DNA from 2 places in the Paenibacillus sp. plas6 genome. Region 1 is predicted to be linked to the other one. Evidence: a T-box and tRNA genes for the amino acid it is inferred to sense, from the RefSeq annotation. Region 1 holds a T-box; the other holds one or more tRNA genes.

Region 1 (5,818 bases):
CTTTTTCTCCGATCCCCTTTACTCTTTTTATATCTTCAATTCTCTTAAATTTCCCTTTTTGTTCACGATCAGCTACAATAGCTGCTGCTTTAGAGGGACCTATTCCATTTAATTGTTGCAACTCCTCAGCAGTTGCCGTATTAATATCAATTTTCCCTGACTCTGAACTGCTTTTTAATTCCGTTTCGCCAGAATTTAGCTCTTGAACAGCATTTTCTTGAGCAGTTGTAATTTCAGATGCAGCAATATTAACCTGATCACCCACCATTGGCTGATCTGACTCATTTACACTGTTCAAATCTGCTACAGAATTTTGCTGATTAACCATTTCATTGGGTGGCGAAATGGCCAAGGGAGTATCTTTAGTTTGCTCGAGCCAATATTGCTGTACAAGCTGTTCAAGCGGAATCTTTTCTTCTTCCTTTAATCCGTTTAGCTTTATAACTAGGGCAATTACGATGCAAAGCAGACTTATCCCTAGTGCAGCAAGCAGAACAATCTGCATGGCATCAACCTTCTTCTGTTGCCAATTCATACTAAAAACCTCTTTTCTTCTCATCAAATTGACATATGATACAAGCAATCTGGAATACGATAGGTATGAATAGTGCTTTCAACTTTCCAAACAGGAGGGATCATGATGCAAATTGGATTTATCGGAGCAGGAAGTATGGGGAGCCTATTGATTGAAGCATTCATATTAGCAGAGGCAGTAGAGCCACATCAAATAAAGGTAAGCAATCGGACCTTCGCTAAAGCGGAAAGGCTTGCTATTCAGTTTCCCGGCTTAAATGCAGTGCAAACGAATTGTGAGGCTGTACATGGCTCTGACATTGTCTTTTTATGTATTAAGCCTCATGAGTTTGCAAATGTAATTGCTGAAATTAAAGATATCGTAACAGCTAATCAAATAGTTGTTTCAATAACTAGTCCTGTTTTGCTCGCTCAATTGGAACGGGAGCTTAATTGTCATATTGCTAAAATCATTCCAAGTATTACTAATAAAATGTGGAGTGGAGCAACGCTATGCATATATGGTGAAAAAATTGATGAGGAACATAAAGTGATGCTTGAGAAATTGCTTGCTTATATCGGTGAGCCAATCAAAATCGAGGAGAGCTTTACAAGAATTGTTTCCGATATATCGAGCTGTGGTCCTGCCTTTTTTGCCCTATTGCTTCAGCAATTTATTGATGCCGCGGTAGTAAAAACAGGTATAGCTCGCCCTGAAGCAATGTTAATTGCCGGCAATATGCTGCTTGGAACAGGATTATTGTTAACAGAGGGTGGTTTAACAACAGAGGATGTTCAAAAACGAGTTGCAGTACCAGGCGGGATAACAGAACAAGCACTTTCAATGCTGCGTCAAGAAACAAATGGAGTATTTGAGAAGTTAATTGAAACAACGCATCGGAAATATTACGAGGATGTTGAAAAAGTAGAGGCTACCTTTAACCAAGATAAAGCGGAGATACGCGAGCAATAGCAAATTATTGTACTGCTCGCGTTTTTCCAGCTATGATTAGTTAGCAACGATATTGACAAGCTTACCTTTTACTGCAATAACTTTGCGAACTGTTTTGCCAGCGATTAGCTCAGCCACCTTCGCACTTTCTTTCGCTTTAGCTTCCATTGCAGCTTCATCCAAATCTGCAGCAATGGAAATTCGATCTACGATTTTACCATTTACTTGAACAACAATTTCTACCTCTGCATCAACTGTCCAAGCCTCATCGTAAGTAGGCCAAGGTTCATACGTAATTGTATTGTTGTGGCCAAGCATTTCCCAAAGCTCCTCAGCAATATGCGGAGCGATTGGTGAAAGCATCTTCACGAAGTCCTCCATTGCCTTACGTGGCAGAACTTCAGCCTTATATGCTTCATTGACGAAAATCATCATTTGGCTAATAGCAGTGTTGAAGCGTAAGTTTTCAATATCATCTGTAATTTTCTTAACCGAACGATGCCATGTGCGCATAAATGCTTCACTAGCTTGATCAGTATCAGTAATACGTTCATTCAACTTACCGTCCTCACCAACATATAGACGCCAAACGCGCGCCAAGAAGCGATAAGAACCTTCAACACCATTTGTGCTCCAAGGCTTCGTAGCTTCAAGAGGACCCATAAACATTTCATATAGACGTAATGTGTCAGCACCAAACTCATTAACGATATCGTCTGGGTTAATTACATTACCGCGTGATTTAGACATTTTTTCATTATTTGTACCAAGAATCATACCTTGGTTAACTAGCTTTTGGAATGGCTCTTTCGTATCGACAACGCCAAGATCATAAAGTACTTTATGCCAGAAACGAGCATATAGCAAGTGAAGTACCGCATGCTCTGCTCCACCGATGTATAAGTCTACTGGAAGCCATTTCTTTTGCAATTCTGGTGAACAAATTTGCTCACTATTTTTCGGATCAATGTAGCGCAAGTAGTACCAGCAGCTACCAGCCCATTGCGGCATTGTATTTGTTTCACGGCGAGCCTTCATGCCTGTTTCTGGATCGACTGTGTTTACCCAATCCTCAACATTGGCAAGCGGAGACTCACCAGTACCAGAAGGTGTAATTGCATCAACATCAGGAAGAAGCAATGGCAATTGAGCTTCTGGAACAGTTTTCATTGTACCGTCTTCCAGATGAAGAATCGGAATTGGCTCACCCCAATAACGTTGACGAGAGAACAACCAGTCGCGCAAGCGGTAAGTAACTTTCGCTTTACCTGCACCGATAGTTTCAAGATGTTTAATCATCGCTGCAATCGCGTCCCCATTGTTCAATCCATTTAAGAAATCAGAGTTTACGTGCGGACCGTCCCCTGTATAAGCTTCCTCATCAAGATTACCGCCAGAAACAACCTCGATTATTGGTAAATTAAACTGTTTGGCAAATTCATAGTCACGTGTATCATGACCCGGTACAGCCATAATCGCACCTGTTCCGTAGCCTGCTAGTACATAATCTGCAATCCAAATCGGCAGCTTCGCACCGTTAACAGGATTAATTGCATATGCACCTGTAAATACACCTGTTTTCTCTTTTGCTAAGTCAGTACGCTCTAAATCACTTTTACGTGCTGCTGCATCTTTGTATGCTTCTACAGCTGCTTTTTGTTCAGGGGTTGTAATTTTCTCTACAAGGCTATGCTCAGGCGCTAACACGCAGTAAGTGGAACCAAATAATGTGTCTGGACGAGTTGTAAATACTACTAATGTATCGTCGTGTCCATCAATTTTAAATGTCACTTCGGCACCAGTTGATTTACCGATCCAGTTACGTTGCATTTCTTTAATGCTTTCAGACCAATCCAGTTCTTCTAGGTCTTCAAGTAAACGTTCAGCATATTCAGTAATTTTTAGCACCCATTGACGCATTGGCTTACGAATTACCGGGTGACCGCCGCGTTCACTTTTACCATCAATAACTTCTTCATTTGCTAGTACTGTGCCTAGCGCTGGACACCAGTTAACCGGTACTTCATCAACATACGCGAGACCTTTTTTATAAAGCTGGATAAAAATCCATTGTGTCCATTTATAATAATCAGGATCAGTTGTACTAATTTCACGATCCCAATCGTAGGAGAAGCCTAACGACTTAATTTGACGACGGAAATTGTTAATGTTTTTAACAGTAATATCTCTTGGATGCTCACCTGTATTTAACGCATGCTGTTCAGCAGGCAAACCAAAAGCATCCCACCCCATTGGATGCAATACATCATAGCCTTGCATACGTTTGAAACGAGAAATAATATCAGTTGCAGTGTAGCCCTCAGGATGTCCTACATGCAATCCTGCTCCTGATGGATAAGGGAACATGTCCAGAGCATAGAATTTAGGTTTGCTATCATCATCTAACGTTTTAAATGTTTTGTTTTCTTCCCAATATTTTTGCCACTTCGGTTCAATCTTTTGCGGATTGTACCCATGGCGTACTTGTTCCTGACTCATAGTATTTCCTCCTAATGATATTAGCTTCATAACAAAAAACCTCTCGTCCTAGCGGATTAACGCTAGGGACGAGAGGAAGTTTCTCACGTGGTACCACCCTAGTTAGTAGCCATATTCTTTATGTACTACTCACTCATATCGTCTTTATCGCAGACATACGGTGTATTTTGCAATTGCTTTACATACACTGCTCCAAGGCGAGTTCTGCTTGCACAAGCACCGACTTTCACCTGCCGCCGGCTCTCTGAAGCTTGACATCAAACATACTATTCCTTTTCATCACATTACATTCATATTAATATTGATTATATAAAGCAGATCGTTCAGTGTCAAGTCAAGCTCCGCTGACTAACTGGTAAGCAAGCAACAATGAACTTTCATATTACTGTTCAATCGTAAAGTTATTTACTTGCTGAGTCGTTTGTTGTTTTGTGTAAGATTGATGTTTCCAAAAGCTATAGATCGCAAATCCTAATAAAAGATGATGAAGAATAACGCCAAATAGAGCGGCACGCCCCTGCATAAACAGTGTCATAAACCATAAGCTAATCATTGGAAGCTGCAGTACGAAAAGGAGCAGCATTACAATTTCTAGCTGTTTATCTATAATCTTTATATATATCACTTTTGACAATATAAGTGTTATAAGTAATAACACTCCTAGCAGCAAAACGGTATAACCCCAAGCCTGCAAGGCTGATGACAGCATCCCATTCGTTATTCCTAACACATCAAAATCTAACCACATATAGAGGGTGTAATTTACGCCCAATGCACATGAAAAAATTGCAGTTATGACAATTCTCCATACTTGGCAATTCATATTTCCACCACACTTTCATCAAATTACCTGCATTACCTTCTCTCCTTTTACACTCTCTTATATATCCGAAAACGTTCGATATGATCATAAAGTCCAAGCTTCTGTAACACCTCATATTGATAAGGTCCAAGTAAGTCAAAATGCGGATAGCGGTCTCGATAATGAATATACTTTGGATCCAATTGAAATTGCTCACACCATAAAGTTAATTTACGTAAATCGCTGCAGCCTACCTTTGTAACTGTATTATAGTTTGGAAAGCGTTTATCCTGCCAATAATGTGTTAAATAAGCGATTTCACCTTTCTCTACAGCCGACTTCCAAGCTGCTAATTCAGCTCTAGTAATTCCAAATGCGATTACGATCCCTCCAAACCTAAAGCTAATTGCATTATAATGTTCTTGATACTTAAGCATAACATATGAAAGCAGTTGATGCACTTATTGGTTACAACTGGTATACTAGCAACAGACAGAAAGAAAAGAGGAATAATAGCAATGACAAATTCATTTATAGCATTAGGAGTAAGCGAGCAGCTTGCTCAACAACTTAAACTTAATGGAATCACTAAACCGACTCCTGTACAATCGGCAGCTATTCCTAAGCTGCTGACTGGTACCGATATGATTGCTAAGGCGCAAACAGGTACTGGTAAAACACTTGCCTTTACATTACCTATGTTGATGAAGTTAAATCCGCAAAAAGATCAAATACAGGCGTTGATTTTAACTCCAACTCGCGAGCTTGCTATTCAAATTACGAGCGAGCTTAAAAAATTGAACAATGTTGTCGGCGCTTCCGTGCTTGCCTGCTATGGCGGTCAAGATGTTGCAGCGCAAATTAAAAAGCTGCAAAAATCTCCGCACATTGTAGTCGCAACGCCAGGAAGACTGCTTGATCATTTACGTCGTGGCACGATAAATATCGGTAAAATCTCTATGCTCGTATTAGACGAAGCTGATCAAATGCTGCATATGGGCTTTTTACCTGACGTGGAAACTGTATTAATGCAAACTCCTAAAGCTCGTCAA
Region 2 (5,818 bases), 2.2 Mb from region 1:
GGTAGGCAAGTCAAAATAATGGGTTTCAATTTCATCAAGAAAAGGAATAAGCGTCTTGGTGTCCGTTGGATTGGAATAGATACCATAAGCCAGTGTGTATTGTCCTTCGGTTGCAATTTGTACATTGTATCCAGGCTTCAATTGTCCATTCTTCATGTAGTCATCTTTCATTCGCATGAAGGTTGCATCAGGATCGGTTTTGGAATAACTGTTGCGCTTTCCGAATCGTTGTTGATGAAGCTTGTACATGTTTTTTCGTTCCATCCAATCACGGACTTGCTTGAGTAGTTGTTTTGGTGCTTTTCGCTTGCTTCGTAATTGTTTTCGTTCACTCGTATCTTCGGATGCTGCGATCTTTTCTGTATAGCTTTCAACCACTCGCTCAAGGTGTTCTGCGATCTCCAGTAAGTTTTCCGTAGAGAGTTCTTGCTCATGTTCAAGCTCTGGAATGATCTTTTGTTCCAATAACTCGTTGTACAGTTGATTCGACTTTTCAATGAGCCGAGCATGATGTTTGTCCACGGCTTTTTTCCATACAAAGGTGAACTTATTCGCATTGGCTTCAATTTTGGTTCCATCAATGAACATCGCTTCTTGGGTAATGATCTTTTCTTCCACTAACTTCGAGCGAAATTGAACGAAGCACTGGCGGAGTAAGTCTTTCATCACAGGATGAACACGGAAACGATTAATCGTACGGTAGCAAGGTTCATAGCCTTGAGCTAACCACATCATCCGAATACTGTCTTTCGTAAGAGCTTCAATTTTACGACCAGAAAAGGCAGATTGAGTGTAGCCGCATAGAATGATCTTGAGCATCATGCGCGGATGATAGGCTGGACAACCGTCACGACGAACAAACGAACGAAACGCTTCATCTGGAATACTTTCGACCAAATGATGAATGGCAAATGCGATATCATGTTTATCTAATTTAACTTCTAAATTTAGAGGCAAAACTAATTGATTCATGTTATAATCTTTAAACATAAGGAACACCTTTCTTTTGAAATTTTTGGGGTGAGATACTTAAATTTTAACAGAAAGTGTTCCTTTTGTATGTAAAAAATGAACTCCTGGCATTCTACTTTGTAGAGCACCAGGAGTTTTCTTTCATTTAGCTGGGTTTTGTCCCAGGCTCGAATATTGCTAATAAATACCTATATAACATACATGAAATTGACAACTGCGTCAATATCAATATGCTCTACAGATTATTTTCTTTATTTTTGGGATGTTAATTAGATTCCGTTGTTGCCGCTACCTTATATTTAATAATCTCACTGCCGAGAATAGGACTATCTCCGTTTGGAGGTCCTTGATTAGCATGTGCTTGTTTGAACAGATCACTATTTCTCCATGCTTCGAATTGCTCGTAGTTTTCCCAGTACATATTTACATCCATAATTTCATAGTCTTCATGCTCGGTTACAAGCACCTCTACCTTATGGAACCCTTCTAAATCATGCAATGGACTTGGAGCAGTAAATCTAGGAGCCATTTTCTCTGCAAATCCTGGTTTTAATTTAATTCGATTTGTTACGATAATCATAACAACACTCCTTAATGCAAAGTAAATTTAATGGAGCAAACGATTAATGTGATAAAACTTTTTCCTTTTGCTGCATTAATATTCCGTCTTCTATACGATAAATCTTATCACAATATGAAAGCAAACGCTCATCATGTGTAACCATAATCGCAGCCTTTTGCCGATCTTTAACTTCTTGTGCAATTAGCTGTACAACCTCATGTGCACGGGCAGTATCAAGGCTAGCAGTTGGCTCATCGGCAAGTAATACAGAAGGATCATTCATAAATGCTCGCGCAATAGCAGTACGCTGTTTTTCACCACCAGAAAGTTGCTCTGGATATGATTTTAATTTATTGCCTAATCCAAGTTTAGTTAAAATTTCTTTTGCTCGCTCAACATCTGCAGCACTTACTTTTCCCTTCATTCGTTTAACAGCTAGCAGTTGATCTGTAGTATTTAAGAAAGGGATCAGGTTGCTCGATTGAAAAATAAAGCCGATTTCATCTAAACGAATTTCAGTAAGCTGCTTAGCATTTAGCTTATCAATAGCTTTGCCATTGATAACGACGCTTCCTGAGCTTGGCTGAAGCAATGCTCCTGCTATAGATAAAAATGTACTTTTCCCTGAACCAGAAGGACCGATTACAGCTACGAATTCACCTTTGTTTAATGAAAAGTCAACGTTTTTAACGCTGTAACAGTTTGTTCCCCTTGTAAATAGGTTTTAGATACTTGTGTGAATGTTAGAATAGACATTATTCAACCCTCCCAATCGCAATAAGCGGATCGATCTTTTTCATTCTGCGAATTGATAAAACGGAACTTAGGGTACATATAATTAGCAAGGCTAGTCCATAAATAATGACTAATTTAGTATCTAAATCAAATGGCATACCAGCTGGGAACACCATAGCAGTTAAATAAGTAATGATTATACCGATAACAATGCTTACCAATGAAAGTAAAAATACTTGCGATACAATCATTTTGCTTAAGAATGATTGACTAGCACCTAGTGCTTTCATAACACCTAGTTGATTTGTTTTTTGCAACGTTAATACATAGAAAAATACTGCTAAGATACAAGCGGAAATTACAAGCAAAAATACTAACATCATTGTTATCGTTCCGCTTTCTTCAATATAACCTGGCATACCTCTTACGGCTGCTCCCTTAGTTACTACCTCAACACCCTTAAAATTAGCTTGAATTTGCTCTGGATCAATATCTTTACCTTGCAACATTATCGCATTAACTGGATTTGAAACATTGTGATCTGAGCCTGGAGCTGCAAAAGCTGCTGTTCTCCACTTTTCCATCGTTGCAAAAACTGCTGGCATATGGTTGTAAGTTTCATTACGTACAAAACCAACAATTGTAAACTGCTCTACAGATCCTTCAATGGAAATTGTATCTCCGATTGCAAAACCTTCATCCTTTAAAGTATCATTTACGATGACGCCCATATTATCGTTAGCGTCAAGCGGCTTGCCTTCTACTATTTCAGGCTCTAAAAAGCTGCCTGGCTGTACTGCGATAATAGTTATATCAGTTTTTAAAACCTCATCGTCAACATTTCTAACAATAGTAGCCGTTAATTGTCCCATTGCAGATGCATCTTCCACATTTGGTTGCTTTAATAGCTCTGTTATTAAATCTTCACTAATAACTGAACGACTCATCGATGAACGTGAGCCTTCCTCAAACATTACATAATTGGCATCAACGTTTTTCATTGTAGCTGCTGCTAAAGTTGATAAGCCGTTACCTAGACCAGATAAAATAAATACTAGCCATGAAATTAAAATTGTGATAACCGCAATCATAACAAATCTCGATTTGCCATGCTGTAGCTCTTTCAATGCTAAATACAATTTTGTTCACTCTTTATATAGTCAGATTTGACTATTCAAGTATAGACTATAATCTGTTTCATTTCAATTATGATTAGTCAAATTTGACGGATTTATACACAAGAGTGACAAAACAATGAAATTTTCCATAAAAGCAAAAAAAGAGCCCTTTCGTTTTATGAAAAGACTCTTATAAATGTTTCTTACCTAATTGTTGTAACGCTTCCTCAAGAAATTGAATTTCTGCCTGAAGCATGATCAGCTTATGTCGTATGACTAAATTAACCCCTTGTGTGGTAACATGCTGAGGAACATTAGTATACTGCTCAATCATTTTTTTATTTTTTTCTAGACGCAGAGTAAGAGACTTTAGCGCTTGCTCTTGTGATAAAAAGTCAATAAACATTAGTCCCACATCACCTTTATAGTGATATGTCTCAGACTCTGTTAAGTTGTCCATAAGCAATTCGAAGAAGTAAGCTCTACCTTTATCATTAATCGCATAAACTTTACGAGGTGGACGGTTGCCCTCTTGCTCATGTTCTATGTCAATATAACCATTCGCATTAAGCTTATCTAAAGTTGCATAAGCAGTTGGTTTTTTCATATCGGTAATGGAGCTTAGATTTTTCTCTATAAAATCATTTATTTGATACCCATGCTGACGCTGGCGCATTAATAGCCCAAGCAATATTAATGATCGTTGTTTCAAACTGCTCAGCTCCTTTCCTTGCGCTTAACCTATTTTCTCTTAAATAAAAAAAAAACGTCAACGTTCATCCTGCAATATTTCACTGCATATTACTCTATAATTACAAAAAAACCACCAGATTTCTCTGGTGGAGTTAATTTTATAAATGGTGCGCGTGGAGGGACTTGAACCCCCACGGTCGCCCGCTAGATCCTAAGTCTAGTGCGTCTGCCAATTCCGCCACACGCGCACAAAATGGTGAGCCATGAAGGACTCGAACCTTCGACACCCTGATTAAAAGTCAGGTGCTCTACCAACTGAGCTAATGGCTCTCAAAGAGAAAATGGCTGGGGATCAAGGATTCGAACCTTGGAATGACGGAGTCAAAGTCCGTTGCCTTACCGCTTGGCTAATCCCCAATATTTATAATGGTGGAGGATGACGGGATCGAACCGCCGACCCTCTGCTTGTAAGGCAGATGCTCTCCCAGCTGAGCTAATCCTCCGTAAGGGATAGTTTATCCAAAAAAACAACATTTATTAAAGCTTTTCAGTAGTGCTTAATTAAAATTGGTGACCCGTAGGGGATTCGAACCCCTGTTACCTCCGTGAAAGGGAGGTGTCTTAACCCCTTGACCAACGGGCCATATTATCTAGCTTGTCCAACCATGAGGAAAATGGAGCTCTCAACCGGGATCGAACCGGTGACCTCATCCTTACCATGGATGCACTCTACCGACTGAGCTATGAGAGCAAATGGCTCCCCGAACAGGACTCGAACCTGTGACAACTCGATTAACAGTCGAGTGCTCTACCGACTGAGCTATCAGGGAACATTTTATCGCTCACAAACAGCTTAAGTAGCTGCCTGAAGGCTTGCACCCTCAAAACTGGATAGAAAGTTTCTCATCTTACGAATCATTTAGGATAAGCCCTCGACCGATTAGTACTGGTCAGCTCCATGCATTGCTGCACTTCCACCCCCAGCCTATCTACCTCGTCGTCTTCAAGGGGTCTTACTACTTGGGAAATCTCATCTTGAGGGGGGCTTCACGCTTAGATGCTTTCAGCGCTTATCCCTTCCGTACTTGGCTACCCAGCGGTGCTTCTGGCGAAACAACTGGTACACCAGCGGTACGTCCATCCCGGTCCTCTCGTACTAAGGACAGCTCCTCTCAAATTTCCTACGCCCGCGACAGATAGGGACCGAACTGTCTCACGACGTTCTGAACCCAGCTCGCGTACCGCTTTAATGGGCGAACAGCCCAACCCTTGGGACCTACTTCAGCCCCAGGATGCGATGAGCCGACATCGAGGTGCCAAACCTCCCCGTCGATGTGGACTCTTGGGGGAGATAAGCCTGTTATCCCCAGGGTAGCTTTTATCCGTTGAGCGATGGCCCTTCCATTCGGTACCACCGGATCACTAAGCCCGACTTTCGTCCCTGCTCGACTTGTGGGTCTCGCAGTCAAGCTCCCTTCTGCCTTTACACTCTTCGAATGATTTCCAACCATTCTGAGGGAACCTTTGGGCGCCTCCGTTACGCTTTAGGAGGCGACCGCCCCAGTCAAACTGCCCACCTGACACGGTCCCTTCGCCCGATTCAGGGCGACAGGTTAGAACTCCGATACGATCAGGGTGGTATCCCAACGGCGCCTCCACACAAGCTGGCGCTCATGCTTCCTAGGCTCCCACCTATCCTGTACAGATCGTACCAAAGTCCAATATCAAGCTGCAGTAA

The links. A T-box is a leader RNA that pairs with one kind of tRNA and senses whether it is charged. The one in region 1 lies ahead of leuS (leucine--tRNA ligase), so its partner is inferred to be a tRNA-Leu.
Region 2: it has a tRNA-Leu gene. The T-box ahead of leuS (leucine--tRNA ligase) is inferred to sense a tRNA for this amino acid. The anticodon was not compared.

Annotation. Positions count from the first base shown of each region.
Region 1 covers NZ_CM170151.1:299,372-305,189, forward strand. The annotation lists gene AC2TDL_RS01470 (ComEA family DNA-binding protein) at 1-535, opposite strand, end outside; gene comER (late competence protein ComER) at 641-1,486, shown strand; gene leuS (leucine--tRNA ligase) at 1,523-3,964, opposite strand; T-box leader at 4,026-4,253, opposite strand; gene AC2TDL_RS01485 (hypothetical protein) at 4,347-4,712, opposite strand; gene AC2TDL_RS01490 (hypothetical protein) at 4,835-5,146, opposite strand; gene AC2TDL_RS01495 (DEAD/DEAH box helicase) at 5,285-5,818, shown strand, end outside.
Region 2 covers NZ_CM170151.1:2,488,863-2,494,680, reverse strand. The annotation lists partial or broken gene AC2TDL_RS11275 (IS1182 family transposase) at 1-990, opposite strand, end outside; gene AC2TDL_RS11270 (heme oxygenase) at 1,238-1,552, opposite strand; gene AC2TDL_RS11265 (ABC transporter ATP-binding protein) at 1,596-2,177, opposite strand; gene AC2TDL_RS11260 (ABC transporter permease) at 2,290-3,408, opposite strand; gene AC2TDL_RS11255 (PadR family transcriptional regulator) at 3,578-4,099, opposite strand; tRNA gene AC2TDL_RS11250 (tRNA-Leu) at 4,246-4,328, opposite strand; tRNA gene AC2TDL_RS11245 (tRNA-Lys) at 4,335-4,410, opposite strand; tRNA gene AC2TDL_RS11240 (tRNA-Gln) at 4,423-4,497, opposite strand; tRNA gene AC2TDL_RS11235 (tRNA-Val) at 4,508-4,583, opposite strand; tRNA gene AC2TDL_RS11230 (tRNA-Glu) at 4,649-4,723, opposite strand; tRNA gene AC2TDL_RS11225 (tRNA-Thr) at 4,756-4,831, opposite strand; tRNA gene AC2TDL_RS11220 (tRNA-Asn) at 4,835-4,910, opposite strand; rRNA gene AC2TDL_RS11215 (23S ribosomal RNA) at 5,001-5,818, opposite strand, start outside.